3 regions of the Janthinobacterium sp. GW460-12-1-14-LB5 genome follow, and region 3 is predicted to be linked to each of the others. Evidence: predicted binding sites of a transcription regulator. Region 3 holds the regulator's gene; each other region holds the start of a gene.
What was found. Region 3 encodes NrdR, which represses ribonucleotide reductase genes. Its sites were predicted from a motif close to CACNANATNTNGTG; they were not measured.
Positions count from the first base shown of each region.

Region 1: the regulator NrdR is predicted to act here: its motif matches at 2,312-2,325, upstream of AC07X6_RS19485 (ribonucleoside triphosphate reductase).
Region 2: the regulator NrdR is predicted to act here: its motif matches at 3,920-3,933, upstream of AC07X6_RS01605 (ribonucleoside-diphosphate reductase subunit alpha).

Region 1 covers NZ_JBWKYD010000019.1:1,961-9,609, forward strand. The annotation lists gene ubiV (ubiquinone anaerobic biosynthesis protein UbiV) at 1-511, opposite strand, end outside; gene ubiU (ubiquinone anaerobic biosynthesis protein UbiU) at 638-1,675, opposite strand; gene AC07X6_RS19480 (hypothetical protein) at 1,837-2,253, shown strand; gene AC07X6_RS19485 (ribonucleoside triphosphate reductase) at 2,372-4,120, shown strand; gene nrdD (anaerobic ribonucleoside-triphosphate reductase) at 4,117-4,314, shown strand; gene AC07X6_RS19495 (anaerobic ribonucleoside-triphosphate reductase activating protein) at 4,307-5,011, shown strand; gene AC07X6_RS19500 (Pls/PosA family non-ribosomal peptide synthetase) at 5,160-7,649, shown strand, end outside.
Region 2 covers NZ_JBWKYD010000001.1:339,285-346,933, forward strand. The annotation lists gene AC07X6_RS01570 (ABC transporter substrate-binding protein) at 1-40, shown strand, start outside; gene AC07X6_RS01575 (hypothetical protein) at 109-648, opposite strand; gene AC07X6_RS01580 (hypothetical protein) at 647-940, shown strand; gene AC07X6_RS01585 (cytochrome C assembly family protein) at 975-1,778, shown strand; gene AC07X6_RS01590 (PP0621 family protein) at 1,775-2,029, shown strand; gene AC07X6_RS01595 (sigma 54-interacting transcriptional regulator) at 2,141-3,217, shown strand; gene ampD (1,6-anhydro-N-acetylmuramyl-L-alanine amidase AmpD) at 3,195-3,806, shown strand; gene AC07X6_RS01605 (ribonucleoside-diphosphate reductase subunit alpha) at 4,199-7,150, shown strand; gene AC07X6_RS01610 (ribonucleotide-diphosphate reductase subunit beta) at 7,269-7,649, shown strand, end outside.
Region 3 covers NZ_JBWKYD010000031.1:1,472-9,120, reverse strand. The annotation lists gene AC07X6_RS25020 (PilW family protein) at 1-387, opposite strand, end outside; gene pilV (type IV pilus modification protein PilV) at 384-974, opposite strand; gene nrdR (transcriptional regulator NrdR) at 1,197-1,658, opposite strand; gene glyA (serine hydroxymethyltransferase) at 1,802-3,049, opposite strand; ZMP/ZTP riboswitch at 3,161-3,284, opposite strand; gene ybgC (tol-pal system-associated acyl-CoA thioesterase) at 3,600-4,001, shown strand; gene tolQ (protein TolQ) at 4,049-4,738, shown strand; gene AC07X6_RS24990 (ExbD/TolR family protein) at 4,754-5,194, shown strand; gene tolA (cell envelope integrity protein TolA) at 5,243-6,247, shown strand; gene tolB (Tol-Pal system beta propeller repeat protein TolB) at 6,253-7,521, shown strand; gene pal (peptidoglycan-associated lipoprotein Pal) at 7,565-7,649, shown strand, end outside.

The DNA.
Region 1 (7,649 bases), on a different contig from region 3:
ACGCCAGCGGCATGCGGCCGTAGGCGAACACCTCCGTCTCCAGCCCTTCCGGTTTCTGGCGCTGCATCTCGGCCAGCGCCGTCTGCCCCATTTCCAGCGGCATCACCCAGCGCCGCGCACCGAGGCGCGCCAGCAGTTGCAGGCTGGGACCATTGAACAGGTTCAGATGGGGACCGGCGACGAAGGACGTGCCCTTTTCCATGCAGTGCACGGCGCCCATGTCGTTGGCCTCGACGCTGTAGCGGCCATTGCCCGTGATGCGGCGCAGCGTCGCCAGTTCGGCGCCCGCCTCGATCAGCGCCTGCGTCGACAGCACCACTTCCTTGCCGGCGGCGGCCAGCATGTCGGCAATATCGAGCCAGTCGGCCAGGCGCAGCTCATGCCGGCGCGAACAGACGGTTTCGCCCAGGTACACGATATCGACGGCGGTGCCGGCGATCTGCTGGTAAAACTCGAAGACGGTGGCGCGCGGCCAGTAGTACAGCAAGGGGCCCAAAGAGAGTTTTAGCATGCCTTTTCCAATATTTTTAAAGTGACAAAACCGTAGCGAGCGGCTCGCGGCGGGGCCGAGAAGCGCAGCCGTGCTCCAGCACGGTGAGCATCGCAGGCCGCGCCCCGGGACGCGCAGCAGGTTTTGCTATTTCCAGGAGCGGTGATACGCGCCCAAGGTGTGCTGCTGACCCTCGGCCAGCTTGTCCATGGCCGCCATCCAGCCTGGCTTGACGGCGTAGCGCGCATTGCCTTCGCGGCAGGCGTCGATCGCCTCGCGCCATACGCGCGTCACCTGCGCGACATACGCGGGGCTGCGCTGGCGCCCTTCGATCTTCACGGCGCGCACGCCCATGGCGATCAGTTGCGGCAGCAGCGCCAGCGTGTTCAGGCTGGCCGGCTCCTCGATGGCGTAATACTCTTCGTCGTTGACTTCGAAGCGCCCTTTGCACAGGGTCGGGTAGCTGGCGTTTTCACCGGGTGCGTAGCGGTCGATCAGCACGCCGTTCAGGCGCGATTCGAGGCCGTTCGGCGTTTCCAGCCAGCGCACGGATTTCGCCGGCGAGCACACGCCGTGGGTGTTCGGCGCCTCGCCTGTCGCATACGAGGACAGCGCGCAGCGCCCCTCGACCATCACGCACAGGCTGCCGAAGCCGAAGACCTCGATCTCGACTTCCGTCTTGCTGATCAATTGCTCGACCTGCGCCATCGACAGCACGCGCGGCAGCACGGCGCGGGCGATGCCGAAATGTTCGTGGTAAAAATTGATGGCTTCGTAGTTGGTGGCCGAGCCCTGCACGGACAGGTGCAGGCGCAGCTGCGGGTGGTGCTGGGCCGCGTAGGCCATCAAGCCCGGGTCGGCGACGATCATGGCGTCGATGCCGGCCTGCGCGGCGCGGTCGATGGCGCTGCGCCACACGGCCCAGTTGTGCGGCTGCGGATAGGTGTTCAGCGCCAGCAGCACCTTGCGTCCATATTGATGGGCGTAGCGCACGCCCTCGGCAATGGCCTTCTCGTCGAAATTGAGGCCGGCGAAATTGCGCGCATTGGTGGCGTCGCGAAAGCCCAGGTAAACGGTGTCGGCGCCATTGTCGACGGCCGCTTTCAAGGCGGGCAGGCTGCCGGCGGGGCAGACCAGTTCCAGCGGTCCGGCCACGCGGGTGGCGGTGGTTGATTCAAGCATCATGGTGTTCTCAGTCCTGTATCGGCTCAGGGTGCAGACTATAGCCCCGCCCATGCCGCCCAGTCCTTGACGCAGGTGAAGGAATGCATGCATGGCTGGCGCGCGTTCAACTTGCTTGACCTGGCTGTAAAATGCCCCACTTTTCTTCCCTCCGATTGCCCGCCATGACCCGCAAACCGCTGCTGATTTTCCTGCTCACCCTGTTCCTCACCGCGCTGCAAGTGCAGTGGGCCAGCCCGGCCGATGGCTATGACGCGGGAACCCTCTCCGTGCTGTCGCCCGAAGTACTGGGCGCGTATCCGGGCGTGCTGCTGCTGTTCCTGCTGGCCGTGTTCGCGCGCAGCAAGATGCCGCTGCTGCGTCAGGCCGCCATCTGCACGGGCCTGCTGGCCGTCTACTGGCTGCTGGCGAACTACGTCACCTTCGACGCGCGCGTGGCCAGCTGGAGCACCTATACGCCGCTGGAAATCTGGACGCACGTGCTGCCCGCCTCCGTCGCCAGCGTCGCCGCCTGCGGCGCCGCGTTCTTTTTCGCGAGCTGGCTGATCCTGCGCGAAACGCGCTGGAACAAAACCGGCTGAGGTGGTTTTTTCACCTGCATCAAGGATTCGCCACGCAACTGCACGCGCCCTTTGACGCCACTATATTTAGTGATTAATCTCCATAAAAACACCGCATGTTGTGTTTATTGGAGGTTTCATGACGACAAATGCAGTTCCATCCATGCGCGGCCAGGTCGACGTCGCCGCGTCCATCAATGAATACCTGGACCGGCGCGACTGGCGTGTCAACGCCAACGCCAACCAGGGTTACTCGCTGGGCGGCCTGATACTCAACGTGTCGGGCAAGGTCATCGCCAACTACTGGCTGGACCAGGTGTATCCGCCGGAAGTGGGCGCCGCGCACCGCGAAGCGGCGCTGCACATCCACGACCTCGACATGCTGGCCGGCTATTGCGCCGGCTGGTCGCTGCGCACCCTGCTGCACGAAGGCTTGAATGGCGTGCCGGGCAAGATCGAATCGGGCCCGCCCAAGCACATGTCGAGCGCCATCGGCCAGATCGTCAACTTCCTCGGCACCCTGCAAAACGAGTGGGCCGGCGCGCAGGCGTTCAGCTCCTTCGACACCTACATGGCGCCCTACATCCGCAAGGACAGCCTGCGCTACGAAGACGTGCGCCAGTACATGCAGGAGCTGATCTTCAACCTCAACGTGCCATCGCGCTGGGGCACGCAGACGCCATTCACCAACCTCACCTTCGACTGGGTCTGCCCGGACGACCTGCGCGAGCAGATTCCCGTCATCGCCGGCCAGGAAATGGACTTCAGCTATGGCGAGCTGCAGGCGGAAATGGACATGATCAACCGCGCCTACATCGAGATCATGATGGCGGGCGACGCCAAGGGCAGAGTCTTCACCTTTCCCATCCCCACCTATAACATCACCGAGGATTTCGACTGGCATAGCGAAAACGCGGAACGCCTGTTCGAGATGACGGCCCGCTACGGCCTGCCCTATTTCCAGAATTTCATCAATTCGGAGCTCAAGCCGAACATGATCCGCTCCATGTGCTGCCGCTTGCAGCTGGACTTGCGCGAACTACTGAAAAGGGGCAATGGCCTGTTCGGTTCCGCCGAGCAGACGGGCTCCCTGGGCGTGGTGACCATCAACTGCGCGCGCCTGGGCCATTTGTGGCGCGGCGACGAAGCGGCCCTGATGGCGGACCTGGACCGCCTGCTGGAACTGGGCAAGACCAGCCTGGAAATCAAGCGCCGCACCATCGAGGAATTGATGCAGCAAGGCCTGTTCCCGTACACGAAGCGCTACCTGGGCACCCTGCGCAACCACTTTTCCACCCTGGGCGTGAACGGCATCAACGAGATGATCCGCAATTTCAGCGGCGACGCCTGGGACATCACGTCCGCCGAGGGCCACGCGCTGGCGATACGCCTGCTCGACCACGTGCGCGCCCGCATGGTGGCCTTCCAGGAAGAGACGGGCCATATGTACAACCTGGAAGCGACGCCGGCCGAAGGCACGACGTACCGCTTCGCCCGCGAAGACCGCAAGCGCTATCCCGCCATCCTGCAGGCGGGCACGCCGGACAATCCGTATTACACGAACTCGTCGCAGCTGCCCGTCGGGCATACGGACGACCCGTTCGAGGCGCTGGAATTGCAGGACGCGCTGCAGCGCAAGTACACGGGCGGCACGGTGCTGCATTTGTACATGACGGAAGCGCTGTCCGACGCGAACGCCTGCCGCGAGCTGGTAAAGCGCGCCCTGAGCCGCTTCTCGCTGCCCTATATCACCGTCACGCCCACGTTTTCCATCTGCCCGCGCCACGGCTACCTGGCCGGCAAACATGAATTCTGCCCCACCTGCGACGCGGAGCTGATCGCCCGCAAGCAGGCCCACATTGCTCCATCACTTGAGGAAACGCCATGAATGCACGTCCCGACTTCACTCCCGCCATCACCCTGCTCGACACCGAACGCCAGCGCTGCGAAATCTGGACCCGCGTGATGGGCTACCACCGCCCCGTCGCCTCGTTCAACATCGGCAAGCAGGGCGAATTCCACGAGCGCCAGTACTTTACGGAAGCGAGCGCCCGGGTAGGCCTGCCCGCCTGCCATGGCTGAGTTGAAAGTGGGCGGCCTGACGCCCTTTTCCGCCACCGACTACCCGGGCAAGCTGGCGGCCGTGGTCTTCGTGCAGGGCTGCCCCTGGCGTTGCGGCTATTGCCACAATCCGCACTTGCAGGGGCGCACGCCGGAAGGCGCCATGCCGTGGCAGGACGTCCTGACCTGGCTGCGCCGCCGCGTGGGCCTGGTCGACGCCGTCGTCTTCAGCGGCGGCGAGGCGTGCATGGACCCGGCGCTGGGGCGCGCCATGCTGGACGTCAAAGCGCTGGGTTTCGGCATCGGTCTGCACACGGCCTGCATCTATCCGCAGCGCCTGCAGGAAGTGCTGCCCCTGGTCGACTGGGTCGGCTTCGACATCAAGGCGCCGTTTGCCGACTATCGCCATGTGACCCGCGTGGCCGGCAGCGGCGACCCGGCGCGCGCCTGCCTGGACGCCATCCTCGCCAGCGGCGTCGCCTACGAATGCCGCACCACGACGCATCCCGACCTGCTGCCGGACGCACAACTGCTGGCCCTGGCCGCCACCCTGGCCGCCAAAGGCGTCGACAACTACGTGCTGCAGCAATTCCGCGCCGACGGCTGCGTCGATGCGGCGCTGTCCGGCCGGCCCCTGCACGGCTATCCGGCGGCGGCTACTGTGGCGCAAATCGGCGCCATGTTTCCGCGATTTACATTCCGTAATCATGGCAGTTGAGCCTGCCGCCACATAATTGCTGAAAGATCCACAAAATTCCCCGTTCTGCAACGCTGAAATGTCTTGCGTGCTGTAATGTATCAACTGTGCCGCGCACCATGCGCAGCACAGCAGATTCCTCCTACAGCATTACAGATAAGCGTCATCCATGAACGATTTCACCGCAGTCAGTCCAGGCACCCCGTCCACCCACGCCGACATCCTGTACGGCCCGCCGCGACCGGATTTGCTGCGCGAGGAAGTGCTGGCCGACCTGCTGGAAGCGACGGCCCGCCGCTGCCCGCAGCAAATCGCCCTGATCGATGGCGAACGCCGCATCACGTATGCCGAACTCGATGCGCAGGCGGGCCTGGCCGCGTCGCGCCTGGTGGCGGCCGGCGTCCAGCCCGGCGACATCGTCGGCCTGTGGCTACCGCGCGGCGCGCATTTGCTGCTGATGCAGGCGGCCATCGCCAAGGCGGGCGCCGCCTGGCTGCCCGTCGACGAAGACACGCCCGTCGAGCGCCTGCAGGTGTGCCTCGATGACGCCAACGGTGCCGGCGTCGTCAGCTGTGCCCAGTTCGCGCCGCGCCTGGAGCAGGCCGGCGTCCAGCGTCCCGTGTGGACGGCGGAAAGCCTGCTGGCCCCCGCCGCGCCGGGCGAACTGCTGCCCGCGCGCGGCACAGTCTTGCCCGAACACCCGGCGTACGTGATCTACACGTCCGGCTCCACGGGCAAGCCGAAAGGCATATTGATCAATCAGCGCAGCATCTGCCACTTCCTGCGCAGCGAAAACGCCGTGCTGGAAGTCACGCAAGCCGATACCGTCTACCAGGGCTTTTCCGTCGCCTTCGACATGTCGTTCGAGGAAATCTGGATCGCCTACCTGGTGGGCGCCACCCTGTGGCTGGGTCCCAAGGAGATTTCGGGCGACCCGGAAGCCTTGCCGCGCGCGCTGGCCGAGAACAAGGTCACCGTTCTCCACGCCGTGCCGACCTTGCTGGCCCTGTTCGCCGAGGAAGTGCCCAGTTTGCGTTTGATCAACCTGGGCGGCGAGATGTGCCCGGAATCGCTCGTCGAGCGCTGGTCGCGCCCGGGCCGCGCCATGTTCAACACCTATGGCCCCACGGAGGCGACCGTCTCGTGCAGCCTGGCGCGGCTGCGGCCCGGGGAACCCGTCACCATCGGCACGCCACTGCCCAACTACGGCTTGCTGGTGCTGCAGGTAGCCGAGTCCGGAGAAAACCGTCCCTTGACATTGCTGGCGCGCGGCGAAACGGGGGAATTGTGCATCATCGGCCCCGGCCTGGCCGAGGGCTACCTGGGCCGGCCCGACCTGACGGTGGAAAAATTCCTGCCCAATCCCTGGGCGAGCAGCGACGACGACGCGCGGCTGTACCGCACGGGCGACCTGGCACGCATCGATGCGGACGGCCAGGTGCTGTGCCTGGGCCGCGCCGACGACCAGGTCAAGATACGCGGCTTCCGCGTGGAACTGGGCGAGATCGAAGCCGTGCTGGCGCAGCAGCCGGGCGTGGGCACGGTGGCCGTCCTGCTGCGCAAGGATGACGGCATCGACCAGCTGGTGGCCTACATCGTCGGCAGCGACGAGGCGCCCAAGGACGCCCTGGCGGCGAAAACCCTGCGCGCCGCGCTGAACCTGCATTTGCCGCCCTACATGGTGCCGGGCCGTTTCGAATTGCTGCCGCTGATGCCGCGCCTGACCTCCGGGAAAATCGACAGGAAAGCCTTGAAAGCCATGCCCCTGTCCGCGCCGCCGGCCGGCGAGGCAGGTGTATCGGACGTGCCGGAAACGCCGGCCGAAGCGGCCCTGTTCGCCGCCCTGGCCAAGCTGTTTCCCGGCCAGGCGATCTTGCGCCAGCTGGATTTCTTCAGCGACCTCGGTGGCCACTCCTTCCTGGCCGCGCGCCTGGCATCAAGCCTGCGCGCCGATCCGGCCTACGCCCACATGACGGTGCGCGACATTTACCAGAACCGGCAGATCGGCAAGATCGCCGCCATCTTGAACGAAGTGCCCGCGCTGGCCACGCCGGAAGCGGACTGGACGCCGCCGTCGGCCTGGAAGCGCTGGATCTGCGGCGCGGCCCAGGCGGCGGCCGTGCCGGGCCTCGTCACCCTGCGCATGGCGCAGTGGATGGCGCCGTTCTTCACCTACCACTTCTTCACGGGGGACACGGGCGACACCGTGCCGCGCGCCATCGCCGCCTCGATCGGCGTGTTCTTGCTCGCGACGCTGGCCGAATTTGCCATTGCGATTGCCGGCAAGTGGCTGATCGCCGGGCGTCTGAAGCCGGGCAGCTATCCGCTCTGGGGCGTCACGTATTACCGCTGGTGGCTGGCCGACCGTCTGGTCGAATCGGCACCCGCGTATCTGCTCAGCGGTTCATCGCTGAACAGCTGGTGGCTGCGCGCGCTGGGCGCGAAAGTGGGCAAGGAAGTGGTCATCGGCTCGATGACCCTGCGCGCGCCCGACCTGCTGTCCATCGGCGACAACGTCAGCGTGGGCAATGCCGTCAACTTTGAAAACGCCCGCGTTGAACGGGGCCGTTTGCTGCTGGGCCGGATCAGCATCGGTGACGATGCCTGCATCAGCTCTTACGCGATTTTGGAAGGCAATACCAAAGTAGGCGCGTTTGGC
Region 2 (7,649 bases), on a different contig from region 3:
CTTGCTGGAGCAGGCGAAAAAGAGCTTGAACGTGAAGTAAATCAGGAAACCATTCAAAAAACCTCCGTGCCAGCAATGGTGCGGAGGTTTTTTGATGGGGAGATGGCCTTAGCGGGCGTTAAAACCCATCCAGCCCTTCTCCGTCTGGCGGAAGCTCAGCGTGTAGATGCGGGTCAGCTCATCGCCTTTCTTGAGCTGGCGGCTGATGATGGCGCCGTAATTGTCTTGCACGATCTGGTCCGACCATTGCAGCAGGTTTTCGAAACGCTCGGCCGTCATCGCCGCCTGGCGGGCCAGCAGCGGCGCGGGGATCGCCTTCTTTTCCTGCTGCTGTACCCAGAAATCGCGAAAAACCTTGTTTTCGCCGCCCATGCCGCGCGCCATCAGGCCCAGGCCCATGCTCATGCCCACGGAGCTGTCCGTCTTCGCCTGTGCCTCGAGCTTGTCGGCCACGTCGGCCAGCAATTCCAGGTAGCCGACCTTGGCGCGCAGGACGGCCGAGCCCTTGATTTCGTACTGTTCGTTTTCTTTCCAGCCATTCAGCTTTTCCAGCTTCGCGATGTCGAAGTAGTCCTTGTACAGGTCATAGCTCTGGATGGACGTACGGAAGTATTCCTCGTACGTGGATTGGGAAGGCGCGTTTTTCATGCAGCCGCTTAATATGGTGCAGGCGGCCAGCAGGAGGCAGGTCCAGGAAATTTTTCGAAAAGACATGGTGGAGGGCGGTGGCGTCAGGTTGGATAAATATTGCTTTGTGGACATAATTATAGGACTGGCTAATCAGGATGGCAACGTGCCTGCGGCGCGCCGGCAGTGCATCGGAGGAAAGATTGCCGAAATCTTGAGGGTGCGCCACCCCGTCGCGGCCGAGGCGCGATATCATGGCAGGCTTGCGGTATGGGCTGGCGGCCAATTGCCTCCAGCCCATACTGTCGCTTGAATCGCGCTTGCCGGCTATGGTGTAAACTTAAACTATGCAGACTTATTTCTTTTTCATCGCCGCCCTGTTGTACGCGGCGTGCGCGGTGCTTCCCTCGTCCCGCGCCCGGCTTATTGCCGGCCTGACCGGCGTCGCCTGGCTGGCGCACGCCGCCACCCTGTGGTTCGACCTGATGGCGCCGGGCACCTTGCGCTTCGGCTTTTCCGCCATGTTGTCGGCCGCGCTGTGGGTCTCGGTGGGCGCCTACTGGATAGAGAACCGCAATTTCAGCCTGGATGGACTGCGCCGCATGGTCATGCCCAGCGCCGTCATTGCCATCGGCCTGGCCTGGGCCTTTCCCGGCAGCCAGGTCAGCTTGGAAGGCAAGTCGGCTGTCTTCGGCTGGCATATTGCCGTGGCCGTGCTCGCCTACAGCACCTTGACGATTGCCGCCTTCCACGCCGTGCTCATGGCGCTGCAGGAATCGCGCCTGCATACGCGTAGCGAAAGCCGCGGCTTCATCGGCAGCGCGCTGGACCAGCTGCCCGCCCTGCTGACGATGGAAAAGCTGCTGTTCCGCATGATCGGCCTGGGCTTTATCCTGCTCAGCCTGACCGTGCTGTCTGGCATCGTGTTTTCCGAGCAATTATTTGGCAAGCCGCTCAACTGGGATCACAAATCCGTCTTTACCATGCTGTCGTGGCTATTGTTTGCCTCGCTGCTGGCAGGCCGCCGCTTCCGCGGCTGGCGCGGCAAGACGGCCCTGAGTTTTACGCTGGCCGGTTTCGCCACCTTGCTGCTGGCCTATGTCGGCAGCCGTTTTGTACTGGAAGTGGTTTTACACCGGGGATTCGCATGACACGTGTTTTATTCTGGCTGGCGCTGGTGTTCCTGGTGCTGTTTGCTATCCGCAGCAAGATCCGGGGCATGCAGCAGCGCGCCCGCGCACAGCAGCAGCCGAACCCGTATGCGCCGCCGGTGCGGCCGCAGGAATTGCCCGATGCCGAGCTGATGCTGTGCTGTGCCCATTGCGGCGTGTATTACCCGGCCTCGGAAAACGTGCAAGCCAAGGGTCACGATTACTGCAGCCACGCGCACGCCACCTTATAAGGGCCGGCCTGCACCCCGTTGCTCATCCGTATCGTAACGGCCTCCGGCATCCGTCCGGCGTAGCATCTGCAGCAGGCGGTTCGCCACCGCCATTGCAGAAAGGCGCGTGCCATGTCCCGTCCCAGCTTCAGCCCGCATACCACCACCACTGGCAAGCCGGGGGCGCCGCAACTGAGCGGCAACTCGCTGCCCATGCAGGCGCTGCGCGCGCAGATCGGCCGCATCGCCCGCTGTGACGCGCCGGTGGCCATCCGCGGCGAATCGGGCACGGGCAAGGAATTGGCGGCGCGCGCCATCCATGCGCAGGGTGGGCGCGCCGGCTTCCCGTTTATTGCCGTCAACTGCGGTGCCATTCCCGAAGCGTTGATGGAAGCCGAATTCTTCGGCTGCCGCCCGGGCGCCTATACGGGCGCGCTGCACGAGCGCCAGGGATTGTTCCAGGCGGCCCATGGCGGCAGTTTGCTGCTCGATGAAGTCGATGACCTGCCGCTGGCCATGCAGGTAAAACTGCTGCGCGTGCTGCAGGAACGCCGCGTGCGCAAGCTGGGCGGCAGTACTGACGAGGCGATCGACGTGCGCATCCTGTGTGCCAGCCAGCAGGGCCTGGCGCGCGGCGTGGCCGCCGGCACGTTCCGCCAGGATCTGTTTTACCGGCTGAATGTGATCGAACTGGCGCTGCCGCCGCTGCGCGAACGGCGCGGCGATCTGCAGGTATTATGTGAGGTGATCCTCGCGCGCCTGTCGCCACGCCGGGCCGTGAGCCTGGCGCCGCCCGTGCTGGCGGCCCTGGCCGCATATGCGTTTCCCGGCAACGTGCGGGAACTGGAAAACGTGCTGGAGCGGGCGCTGGCCTTTGCCGACGGCGGCGTGATCGCGCTCGACGGGCTGGCCTTGCCCTCCGCGCCGGGCAGCATGCCGTGGCGGGCGGCGCCGGCAATGCCGGCTGTGTTGGAGCGGCAACTGTGCCTGCCCGGCATGGCGGCATATGGCGTGGGCCCGGTTCTGCCGCTGGACGTGTATTTGCGCCAGGCCGAGCGCGATATGATCATGCACGCGCTGGTGCAGGCGCGCTACCACCGCGCGCGCGCGGCGCGCCAGCTGGGGCTGAGCGTGCGCCAGTTGCGTTACCGCATGCAGAAATTGACGATACAGGAAGCCCTACTTGATGAGCGCATGGACGATAGATGAAGACGGCTGGTGCGATGGCGCGCTGCGCTATGACTCCCCCTACCACGATGCGCGCCCGGATGGTGCGCAAGTCGACTTGCTGGTGATCCATAACATCAGCTTGCCGGGCGGCCACTTTGGCGGGCCGCATGTGTCGGACTTGTTTACGGGCCGGGTAGATTATAATGCCGATCCTTCTTTCGCCGACCTGCGTGGCTTGCAGGTATCGGCGCACTTTTTTGTGCGGCGCGATGGTGCGCTGTTGCAATATGTTTCTGCTGATCAACGTGCCTGGCATGCCGGCGCGTCCATGTTCGCAGGGCGCCCGCAATGCAACGGCTATTCCATCGGTATTGAAATGGAAGGTTCGGACTCTGTCCCCTTTCAGCCGCAGCAATACCGCGTGCTGGCGGCGCTGACGGCGGCGCTGGTGGCGCGCTACGGGCTGTCCCAGGTGCGTGGCCACGAGCATATCGCACCGGGGAGGAAGACGGATCCGGGGCCGTTTTTTGACTGGTATTTTTACCAAGTATGCTGGCTGGAAACTCTGTGCGGGCAGCCTGCGTTAGCGCTTACTTCGCGGGGATTGGGCTTTCCATCCATGCCCTGAAAAGTCAACCGAAATCGTATATGAAAATACAAAAAATTACGCCGACGGATGCCGGAAAACTATTGCATCGCCCTTCGATGGGCACTACAATTAGTGCAGAAGTTGGATGTAAAGACTATATGTAGTGCCATCACAGACGTTTTCAGAATTATTGTCAAAGCTACCCAGATTGCTGATAAAGCACTGGAACTGGCGGTTTATCACCCTCGATCGTGTTTCGCGCCAGCCGGGCAGTGCGGTGTGGCGATATGAATTCTGACCCTGTTTTATGTATCATTAATTTACTATTTAGCAACAAATACCTGAAGAAACCCTGACCATCGGGCGTTCTATTCAACAACACACGCGGCAGCAAAACTGCAGGCTGACTTTAGCTGACAACGGGAGCTTCAATGCAATCACCACAAGATATTTCCATCCATCCAACGCCAGTATCGCCAGCGCCAGGCGCGGCCAACAGCGTGGCGAGCACGGGCGCGGCATTGGGCGACTATCGCATCATCCGCCGCAACGGCGCAGTGGTGGCATTTGAGCCTTCGAAGATCGCCATCGCCATGACCAAGGCGTTTTTGGCCGTTAACGGCGGCCAGGGCGCAGCCTCGGCACGCATCCGCGAACTGGTGGAACAATTGACGGACGGCGTCGTCGCCGCGCTGGTGCGCCGCCATCCGGGCGGCGGCACCTTCCATATCGAAGACGTGCAAGACCAGGTGGAACTGTCGCTGATGCGTTCGGGCGAACACGACGTGGCGCGTGCCTACGTGCTGTACCGTGCCAAGCACATGGAGGAGCGCCGCCTGCAGAAGGAAGCGCTGGGCGCGTCCGCGCAAGTTTCCGCACCACAATTGAACGTGCTTGACAACGGCGTGCGCCGCCTGCTGGACATGCAGGAAGTGCGCGACCTGATCAACGCCGCCTGCGCCGGCCTGGAAAAGCACGTCGATGCCGACGCCATCCTGGCTGAAACCGTAAAAAACCTGTACGACGGCGTGCCCGTTGAAGAGCTGCACAAGTCGGCCATCCTGGCGGCGCGCGCGCTGATGGAAAAAGACCCGGCCTACAGCCAGGTCACGGCGCGCATCCTGCTGCACACGGTGCGCAAGGAAGTGTTCGGCAAGGAAGTGCCGCAAGCGGCCGCTGCCGCCGAATACCTGACCTATTTCCCGCAATACATCGCCAAGGGCATCGCCGCCGAGCTGCTGAACCCGGTACTCGCCAGTTTCGACCTGGAGCGCCTGGCGAAAGCCATCGTGGCCGACCGCGACTTGCAATTCGGCTACATCGGCCTGCAAACCCTGTACGACCGCTACTTCCTGCACATCCAGGACGTACGCATCGAAATGCCGCAGGCGTTCTACATGCGCGTGGCCATGGGCCTGGCGCTGAACGAGGCGGACCGCGAAGCGCGCGCCATCGAGTTCTACAGCCTGCTGTCCTCGTTCGACTTCATGAGCTCGACCCCGACCCTGTTCAATTCGGGCACCCTGCGCTCGCAGTTGTCGTCGTGCTACCTGAGCACCGTCTCCGATGACCTGGAAGGCATCTACGACGCCATCAAGGACAACGCATTGCTGGCCAAGTTCGCCGGCGGCCTGGGTAACGACTGGACGCCGGTACGCGCCCTGGGCGCCCACATCAAGGGCACCAACGGCAAGTCGCAAGGCGTGGTGCCGTTCCTGAAAGTGGTCAACGACACGGCCGTGGCAGTCAACCAGGGCGGCAAGCGCAAGGGCGCCGTCTGCGCCTACCTGGAAACCTGGCATATGGACATCGAGGAATTCCTCGACCTGCGCAAAAATACGGGCGACGACCGCCGCCGCACGCACGACATGAACACGGCGAACTGGATTCCCGACATGTTCATGAAGCGCGTCATGGAAAAAGGCGATTGGACCCTGTTCTCGCCATCGGACACGCCAGACCTGCACGACAAGGTCGGCAAGGCTTTTGAGCAGGCTTACCTGGGCTACGAAGCCAAGGCCGCCGCCGGCGAAATCCGCGTCTTCAAGAAGATCGCGGCACTGGACCTGTGGCGCAAGATGCTGTCGATGCTGTTTGAAACGGGCCATCCATGGATCACGTTCAAGGATCCGTGCAACATCCGCAGCCCGCAGTCGCACGTCGGCGTCGTCCACAGCTCGAACCTGTGCACGGAAATCACGCTGAACACGGGCCCTGACGAAATCGCCGTCTGCAACCTCGGTTCCGTCAACATGCCGGCGCACATGAAGGAAGGCAAGCTCGATCACGTCAAGCTGGCCAAGACCATCCGCACCGCCATGCGCATGCTCGACAACGTCATCGACATCAATTACTACGCCGTCGACAAGGCGCGCAACTCGAACATGCGCCACCGTCCGGTCGGCATGGGCATCATGGGCTTCCAGGACTGCCTGCACATGATGCGCGTGCCGTTCGCCTCGGACGCCGCCGTGTCGTTTGCCGACACCTCGATGGAAGCCGTCTGCTACTACGCCTACCTGGCGTCGACGGAACTGGCCGAAGAGCGCGGCCGCTATGAATCGTACGCCGGTTCGCTGTGGGACCGCGGCATCCTGCCGCAGGACTCGGTCAAACTGCTGGCCGAAGAGCGCGGCGGTTACCTGGAAGTCGATTCCTCGTCGGCCATGGACTGGACCCCGGTGCGCGAACGCATCGCCAAGTTCGGCATGCGCAACTCGAACTGCGTGGCGATCGCCCCGACGGCGACGATTTCGAACATCATCGGCGTCTCGGCCTGTATCGAGCCGACATTCCAGAACCTGTACGTGAAATCGAACCTGTCGGGCGAATTCACCGAGATCAACGGCTACCTGGTGCGCGACCTGAAGGCGCGCGACCTGTGGGATGAAGTCATGATCTCCGACCTGAAGTACTTCGACGGCTCGCTGGTGAAGATCGACCGCATCCCGCAAGACCTGCGCGATATCTACGCCACGGCCTTTGAAGTGTCGCCAAGCTGGCTGGTGGAAGCGGCTTCGCGTCGCCAGAAGTGGATCGACCAGGCCCAGTCGCTGAATATCTACATGGCTGGCGCCTCGGGCAAGAAACTGGACGAGACCTACAAGCTGGCATGGCTGCGTGGCCTGAAAACCACCTACTACCTGCGTACCATCGCCGCTACCCACATGGAGAAATCGACCTCCAAGACGGGCGCCCTGAACGCCGTGGCAGTCGATGGCGGCATGTCGGCCAGCGCACAGAGCGCCCAGGCAGCCGTCGTGGCGGCAGCAGCAGTGGCCGTGGCGCCGGTAGTGGCAGCGGCGGCGGATGACGCCGATGGCGAAGCCTGCTATCTGCGTCCCGGTGATGACGGCTTTGAAGAGTGCGAAGCCTGCCAGTAAGATTTTAGTTGTCAGCCCAGAACTTCTGGGCTGATTCAATGTTGTCAATGTCCGCATTGTCCGATTCAACGGGCCTGTTGTGGATCGCCGGCTCGCCGGCATGGAAAGGAAGAAGAATATGTCGTTGTCTTGGGATGATGAAACCACGTCGGCAGCTGTGCCGCGTCCGGCGCAGCAAGCGCCACTGGGAAATACCGAATTGAACCTGCCGGCCGGCGCCGAGCCGTCCGAAGCGAACGCCGAGCAAGTGGCGCGCCGCGTGAATGCTGACGACAAGCGCATCATCAACGGCAAGACGGACGTCAACCAGCTGGTGCCGTTCAAGTACAAGTGGGCATGGGACAAATACCTGGCCGGCTGCGCCAACCACTGGATGCCGCAGGAAGTGAACATGCAGCGCGATATCGAGCTGTGGAAAAACCCGAACGGCCTGACGGACGACGAGCGCCGCCTGGTCAAGCGCAACCTGGGCTTCTTTGTTACCGCCGACTCGCTGGCC
Region 3 (7,649 bases):
GCCGGCGCCGTAATAGCGCAGGGCCAGCACGTCGCTGCCATGCAGGGCGCCGGGCAGCGCGCCGCTGATGCCTTCGCTGTTCTTGCCCAGGCTGCGCGCGTCGAGCCCGGCAACATTCGCGCTGTCGTAATCGGCATGGGCGACGGGCGCGGCGCTGCTGTCCCAGTTCACATACGCCGTCTGGCGCACGGCGCGGGCGATAGTGTCGAGCGCATAGCGGCCATTGTCGTCCAGGCGCGCACTGGCGGACTGGTCGCCATAACTGCCGCTGGTGGCCAGCAGCACGCTACTGGCGGCCAGCATCAGCAGCGCACCCAGCGACAGGGCCACCAGCAGCTCGACCAGGCTCATGCCGCAATGCCAGCGAATGGCGTGCGTGCCGTTCATGCGCCGCCTCCGCCCAGCTGGAATGCAAGCCTGGGCAGCGGCTCGCCGGCCGCATCCACGACGGGCTGGCCATCGGACAGGCGGGTGCGCCAGCCCAGCTTGATGACGATGGGCGCGCCCTTGCCGCCGCTGCACGCCCAGTGCAAGCCTTGGGCGGCGGCGTCCCATGCGGCAAGGTCGCGGCAGATGCGCAGGCGCGCGCCGGGCAAGGCTGATTGCAGCACCTGCTTCCATTCGGCGATATCGAATTGCGCCAGTTCGGCCGCGCCGCAGGCGGCAGCGCCGAAACAGTCGGGCGCACCGCCGCCCGCGTCGGCGCCGTCCGCCGCCGCATATTCCACCTTCAAATAGGGATTGCCCGTATCGGGGCCATTCATGAGCACGCTATTCGCGCGCATGCGTTCGGCCATGCCGGCGGCCAGTTGCGCGCCCGCCGACAACAGCGCCGATTCATGGCGCGCGCGCAGGGAGTTCAATTGCAAGATGCTGGCACCGAGCAAGCCCAGCGTCAACAGCAGCAGCGACACCAGCACCTCGACGAGGCTGCTGCCACCCGCCAGAAACTTATCGCGACCGCCATTGCGCATGCCTTGCTCCCTTCCGCAGAAAGAGTCGCAAGAACAGGCGGCCCAGCTACAAGATAGGCGCGCACAAAAATCGGGATCTGCGCTAGCGCAAACAGCGCAGCGATAAGGGGAGAAGAAGGGCGTTGGGATTGATCAGACCGCTTGCCAGGCGAGCGCTGACGTGGTGAAAACGGGGTGCGAAAACGGGGCGCATGAGCGGCCCCGCTGTCGGCAAAGCGAGCGTCAGGGCTTGCGTGCCTGTCCCACTTCGGCAATCGCATCCTGGAACTCGGCCAGGTCTTCGAAATTCTTGTAGACGGAGGCGAAGCGGATGTAGGCGATCTTGTCCAGACGCTTGAGTTCCTGCATGACGAGTTCGCCGATATAGCCGGAATCGACTTCACGCAAGCCGCTGGTCAGCAGTTTTTCCTGGATGGACGCGATGGCCGTATCCACAGAGGCGGCCGCGACGGGACGCTTACGCAAGGCCAGCATCAAACTGCCGCGCAACTTATCCGCAGCGAACTCCGTCCGGCTGCCATTCTTTTTGACGACGGCCGGCATGATAAGTTCAATGCGTTCATATGTCGTAAACCGCTTGTCGCATTTGCCGCAGCGGCGGCGGCGCCGAATGGCATCCCCTTCCTCCGATACGCGCGTATCGAGAACCTGGGTATCGCCGTGCTGGCAAAATGGACATTTCATGGGCTGGCTACAACTTTATAGTAATAATTACGGGAAATCGCCGCCCTTGTACAAAGGGCGCCCGAATCACTCCGGGCGCCCTGGGGCACGAAGGAATGTGTCATACAGAATCTTACTCCGTATGACACATTCTGGACAAATAATTATGCTGCGTACACCGGGTGCGCGTCGGCCAGCACTTTCACTGCCGCTTTCACGCGCTCGATGGTGGCGGCGTCATGCGGGTTGTCCAGCACGTCGGCGATCAGGTTGCCCACTTCTTCCGCTTGCGCTTCCTTGAAACCGCGCGTCGTCATCGCCGGGCTGCCCAGGCGGATGCCCGAGGTGACGAAAGGTTTTTGCGGGTCGTTCGGGATGCCGTTCTTGTTGCAGGTGATGTGCGCGGAACCGAGGATGGCTTCGGCTTCCTTGCCCGTCAGGTTCTTGGCGCGCAGGTCGACCAGCATGACGTGCGATTCGGTGCCGCCGGAAACAATGCGCAGGCCGCGCTTGATCAGGGTCTTCGCCAGCACGTCGGCGTTCTTGATCACTTGCTTCTGGTATTCGACGAATTCAGGGCTCAGCGCTTCCTTGAAGGCGACGGCCTTGCCGGCGATCACGTGCATCAGCGGGCCGCCCTGGATGCCGGGGAAGATGGCCGAGTTGATGGCTTTTTCGTGTTCGGCCTTCATCAGGATGATGCCGCCGCGCGGGCCGCGCAGCGATTTGTGCGTGGTCGAGGTGACGAAGTCGGCGAACGGCACCGGGTTCGGGTACAGGCCGGCGGCGATCAGGCCGGCGTAGTGGGCCATGTCGACCATGAAGTAGGCGCCCACTTCCTTGGCGATCTTGCCGAAACGCTCGAAGTCGATCTTTTTCGAGAATGCCGAGGCGCCGGCGATGATCAGCTTCGGCTTGCGTTCGCGGGCCAGGCGTTCCATCGCCTCGTAGTCGATGTCTTCTTCCGCCGTCAAACCGTAGGAAACGACGTCAAACCACTTGCCGGACATGTTCAGCGGCATGCCGTGGGTCAGGTGGCCGCCTTCGGCCAGCGACATACCCATGATCAGGTCGCCTGGTTTCAACATGGCGAAGAACACGCCCTGGTTCGCCTGCGAGCCCGAGTTCGGCTGCACGTTCGCGCATTCGGCGCCGAACAGCTGCTTGACGCGGTCGATGGCCAGTTGCTCGGCCACGTCGACGTATTCGCAGCCGCCGTAGTAGCGCTTGCCTGGATAGCCTTCGGCATATTTATTCGTCAGCTGCGAGCCTTGCGCTTCCATTACGGCTGGCGACGTGTAGTTTTCCGACGCGATCAACTCGATGTGATCGTGCTGGCGCACGTTTTCTTTTTGAATGACGGCGAACAATTCAGGGTCGACGTTGGCGAGGTTGTGATCTTTTGCAAACATGTAAAAACTCCAAGTATGAGGGTGCTTGTACTGGCAGGTTGGATCGAATGAGGGGAGCCGGCGTTAAGTGAATAACAACATTGGACAGGCAGCCTCTTCGTGCTTTTCCATAGTGGCTACCCAGGCGAACGGCTGATGAAAAATCTCACGTTTCCCGGTGGATGCCCACCTTTCGCCGGTTTGCCGATCGCCATTCTTGGAGATCGCCGACTTTTCGCCAGTCACGTGAGACGTAATGGAAGTCAAATTGTAAGTTAAGTGCCCAAATTGAGCAAGGAATGCAACGGTGCGGCTATAATCGCCGCGCGCCACCGCAGCCCGGGCGAGGCCACAGGCCGCCCAGCGACGTGAGCGCGGCGCTTAAGCCGGGCTTAAACCTGGCGGCGGCTTGTAAGCGTATGTTACGAGGCTTGCCATTGCCTACCCCGGATTTACAATGCTGCGGTGCAACTTATATGCCGCTTTTGCATGGCTTTCCAGCAAGCGCCCACAGTCACAAGAAGAAAAATCGCGTAAAATGTTGCTCAATCTCACTACTGGCGCAATAAACATGCCTTCAGTCTTTACCTGGAACGTACGTGTCTACTATGAAGACACCGACGCCGGCGGCATCGTCTATTACGCAAATTACCTGAAATTCTTCGAACGCGCGCGCACCGAATGGCTGCGCGCCATCGACGTGGGCCAGCAGGAATTGCTGGAACAGCACGACGCGATGTTCGTTGTCAAAAGCGTCAACGCCGACTATCATGCGCCAGCCAGGCTCGATGACACGGTAAGATTAACCTTAAGCATAGAGAAAATGGGGCGTGCCTCCATCGTTTTCCTGCAACAAGCCTGGTGCGGCGACCGCCTGCTCAACACGGCGCGCGTCAAGGTCGGCTGCGTCGATTCGGCATTGCGCCCGCGCGCCGTGCCCGACGCCGTCGCGGCCCGCATGCGCGCCGCCTGAGCCCTACCCGCCACCCCCGGACAATTCACCCAACAGACTGCCAGCCAATGAACGTTACACAAGATCTTTCTTTCCTCGCGCTCATCTCCAATGCCCATTTGATCGTGCAACTGATCATGGCCCTGCTGCTGCTGATTTCCCTGACCAGCTGGACCTACATTTTCCGCAAGATGTTTGCCGTGCGCCAGGCGCGCAAGCAAACCATCGAATTCGAACGCAGCTTCTGGGCCGGCGGCAACCTGCATGCGCTGCACCAGAACGCCAGCGGCAACCGCGACCAGAGCGGCGCGCTGGCCCGCATCTTCGACGCCGGCATGGGCGAATTCATCAAGGGCAAGGCATCGTACGGTTCGCGCGAAGCGCTGGACGTCGGCGCCGTGCTCGACGGCGCCCGCCGCGCCATGCGCGCCGCCTTCCAGCGTGAAATGGACGTGCTCGAATCGCACCTGGCCTTCCTCGCCTCCGTCGGCTCCGTCTCGCCCTACATCGGCCTGCTCGGCACCGTGTGGGGCATCATGAACGCCTTCCGCGGTCTGGCCAACGTGCAGCAAGCGACCCTGGCCGCCGTCGCGCCCGGCATTGCCGAAGCGCTGATCGCCACCGCCATCGGCCTGTTCGCCGCGATTCCTGCCGTTGTCGCCTACAACCGTTTTTCGCACGACATCGACCGCCTGGCGATCCGCTTCGAGAGCTTCGTCGAGGAATTCTCCAACATCTTGCAGCGCCAGTCGCGCTAAGAGGGAGCAGCGTCCATGGGTTCTTCCTTCAATAGCGGCGGCATGCGCGGCGGCCGCGGCCGCAAGTTCAAGTCCGAGATCAACGTCGTGCCGTACATCGACGTGATGCTGGTGCTGCTGATCATTTTCATGGTGATGCCGTCGTCGAACAATCCCAGCGTGGTGAATCTGCCCAACGCGGAAAAGTCGGCGAAACCGCCCGATGACTATATTCAGATCGTGCTGAAACCGAATGGTTCGCTGTCGATCGGCGTGATCGGCAAGGAACAGCTGTCGCCGGAAACGGAACCGAACCGCGACGCCCTGCTGCGCAAGCTGCGCGGCTTGCACGAAAGCAATCCCGACTATCCCGTGATGATTGCGGGCGACAAGGAAAGCAAGTACGACGATGTGATCCAGCTCATTTCGGAAGCGAAAAAGATGGGCATTACCCGCGTCGGCCTGGCCACCAAGTAAGCGCAGCACCCTGTTTCCAGACTTGACCGTTTTTAGATAGACTAGACTTTGCAGAACAAACAAATCGACCATGTACTCGGCAAGCCCTACAGCGTGCCGCGCGAACGCAGCCGCTGGCCCTCGCTGGGCCTGGCGCTGGCGATGCACCTTGGCCTGCTGTTTTTCCTGTGGGTGGGCGTACACTGGCAAAATACGGAACCTGTCGCCGTCGAAGCGGAAGTGTGGGACCTGAAAGTACAAACGGCCGCGCCGCCGCCCGACGTGGCGACGGAACCGGAGCCGACACCGGCGCCGCCGCCGGAAGTGGAACAGCCGGCCCCGCCGCCACCGCCGCCCGTGGCCGCGCCCGAGCCGAAAGTCGACCTGCGCGAGGCGGAAATCGCCCTGGAACGCAAGAAGGCCAAGCTGAAAGAAGAGAAAGCGGCAGCGGAAGAACGCCGCAAGCAGGAACAGAAGGAACGCGAGGAAGAAAAGCGCGAACTGGAAAAACAGAAGCAGAAAGAAAAAGACAAGGCTGAAAAGCTCGAGAAAGAAAAGGCTGACAAGCTGGAGAAAGCCAAGCTCGAAAAAGAGAAAGAAAAAGCACAAGAAAAAGCCGAGAAAGAATTGGCTGAGAAGAAAGCTGCGGCCGAAAAAGCCGCCAAGGCCAAGAAAGCGGCGGCGGAAAAAGCGGCAGCCGACAAATTGCGTGCCGATGACATGAAGCGCATGATGGCGCAGGCAGGCAATGGCACAACGGGTACGGCCGCGAAAGCGACCGCGCCACGCAAGGACAGCGGCTATGTCGCTGCCCTGACGAGCAAGATCAAGAGCAATATCGCGTACAGCGGTAGCACGGAGGTGCCGGGCAACCCGCGCGCCGTGTTCAAGATCGAGCAACTGCCAACTGGGGAAATTATTTCGGTCCGAAAGATAAAAAGTAGCGGCCTGCCGGCGTATGACAGCTCGGTGGAAAACGCCATTAATAAATCGTCGCCACTGCCGAAGAAAAAAGACGGCACCGTGGAACGCGAGATTGAACTCATATTCGAGATGAAGGATTTGCCTAAATGATGACCATGAAAAAAATGAGCTACGTCGTGCTCTGCGCCGGCCTGATGCTGGGCGCGGCCGGCGCCCAGGCGCAGCTGCGCGTGGAGATTACGGGGATCGGCAGCAACCAGATCCCGGTGGCTGTCGCCACCTTTGTCAATGAATCAGCGGCGCCGCAATCGTTATCCGGCATCATCAAGGCCGACCTGGCGCGCAGCGGCGTGTTCAAGCTGATCGACGCCGATGCGCCCGTGGCGGAAACGGCGCCCGTCAGCTACGAGCAGTGGAAATCGCGCGGCGCCGACGCGCTGGCGGCCGGCAGCGTGCAAAGCATGGCCGATGGCCGCCTGGACGTGCGCTACAAGCTGTTCGACACCATCAAGGGCGCGCAGATCTCCAGCATGAACAATGCGGCCGCGCCGCAGTTCAACCGCCTGCTGGCGCACAAGATCGCCGATGACATCTATGAGAAGTTGACGGGCGTCAAAGGCGCGTTCGCCACGCGCATCGCCTACGTCACGCAATCGGGCCGCGAATACCGGCTGGAAATCGCCGACGCCGATGGCGAAGGCATCCAGGTCGCCCTGCGCTCGAACGAGCCGATCATTTCGCCGTCGTGGTCGCCGGATGGCACCAAGGTGGCGTATGTGTCGTTTGAAAAGAAAAAGCCCATCGTCTACGTGCAAAACCTGGTGACGCGCCAGCGCACCATCGTATCGAATGAAAAAGGCAGCAATTCCGCGCCCAGCTGGAGCCCGGACGGCTCGCGCCTGGCCGTGGCCCTGTCGCGCGATGGCCATACCCAGGTCTACACCGTCAATGCCGACGGCAGCGGCTTGCGCCGCGTCAGCACCAGCAGCGGCATCGATACGGAACCCCAATTCTCGGCCGATGGCCAAAGCATTTACTTCACCAGCGATCGCAGCGGCGGACCACAGATCTACCGCATGTCGAGCAGCGGCGGCGAAGCCAAGCGCGTGACGTTTGGCGGCTCCTACAACATCAGCCCGCGGATTTCGTCCGACGGGAAGACACTCGCTTATATTTCCCGTCGCGACGGCAATTTCCAGCTCTACGCGCTCGACCTGGCTAGTGGCCAGGAACTGCGCCTGTCGGACACCGCCAACGACGAATCACCGAGCTTTTCGCCCAACGGGAAATATATCATGTACGCGACCGAATCCGGACGACGCAAGTCGCTGGCAGTGGTATCGGTGGATGGCCGCGTCAAACAGCGTTTGACTACGCAAGCTGGCAATATCAAGGAGCCCACCTGGGGTCCTTTTATGAAGTAAATGCTGTACAGTTTCACCTTTAACCATGACCCGGAGAATAAAAATGAGTAACTTTAAAAGTTTGGCTTTCATCGCCGCTACCGCAGCCCTGCTGTCCGCCTGCAGCACCCCAGTCAAAGTAGCAGAGA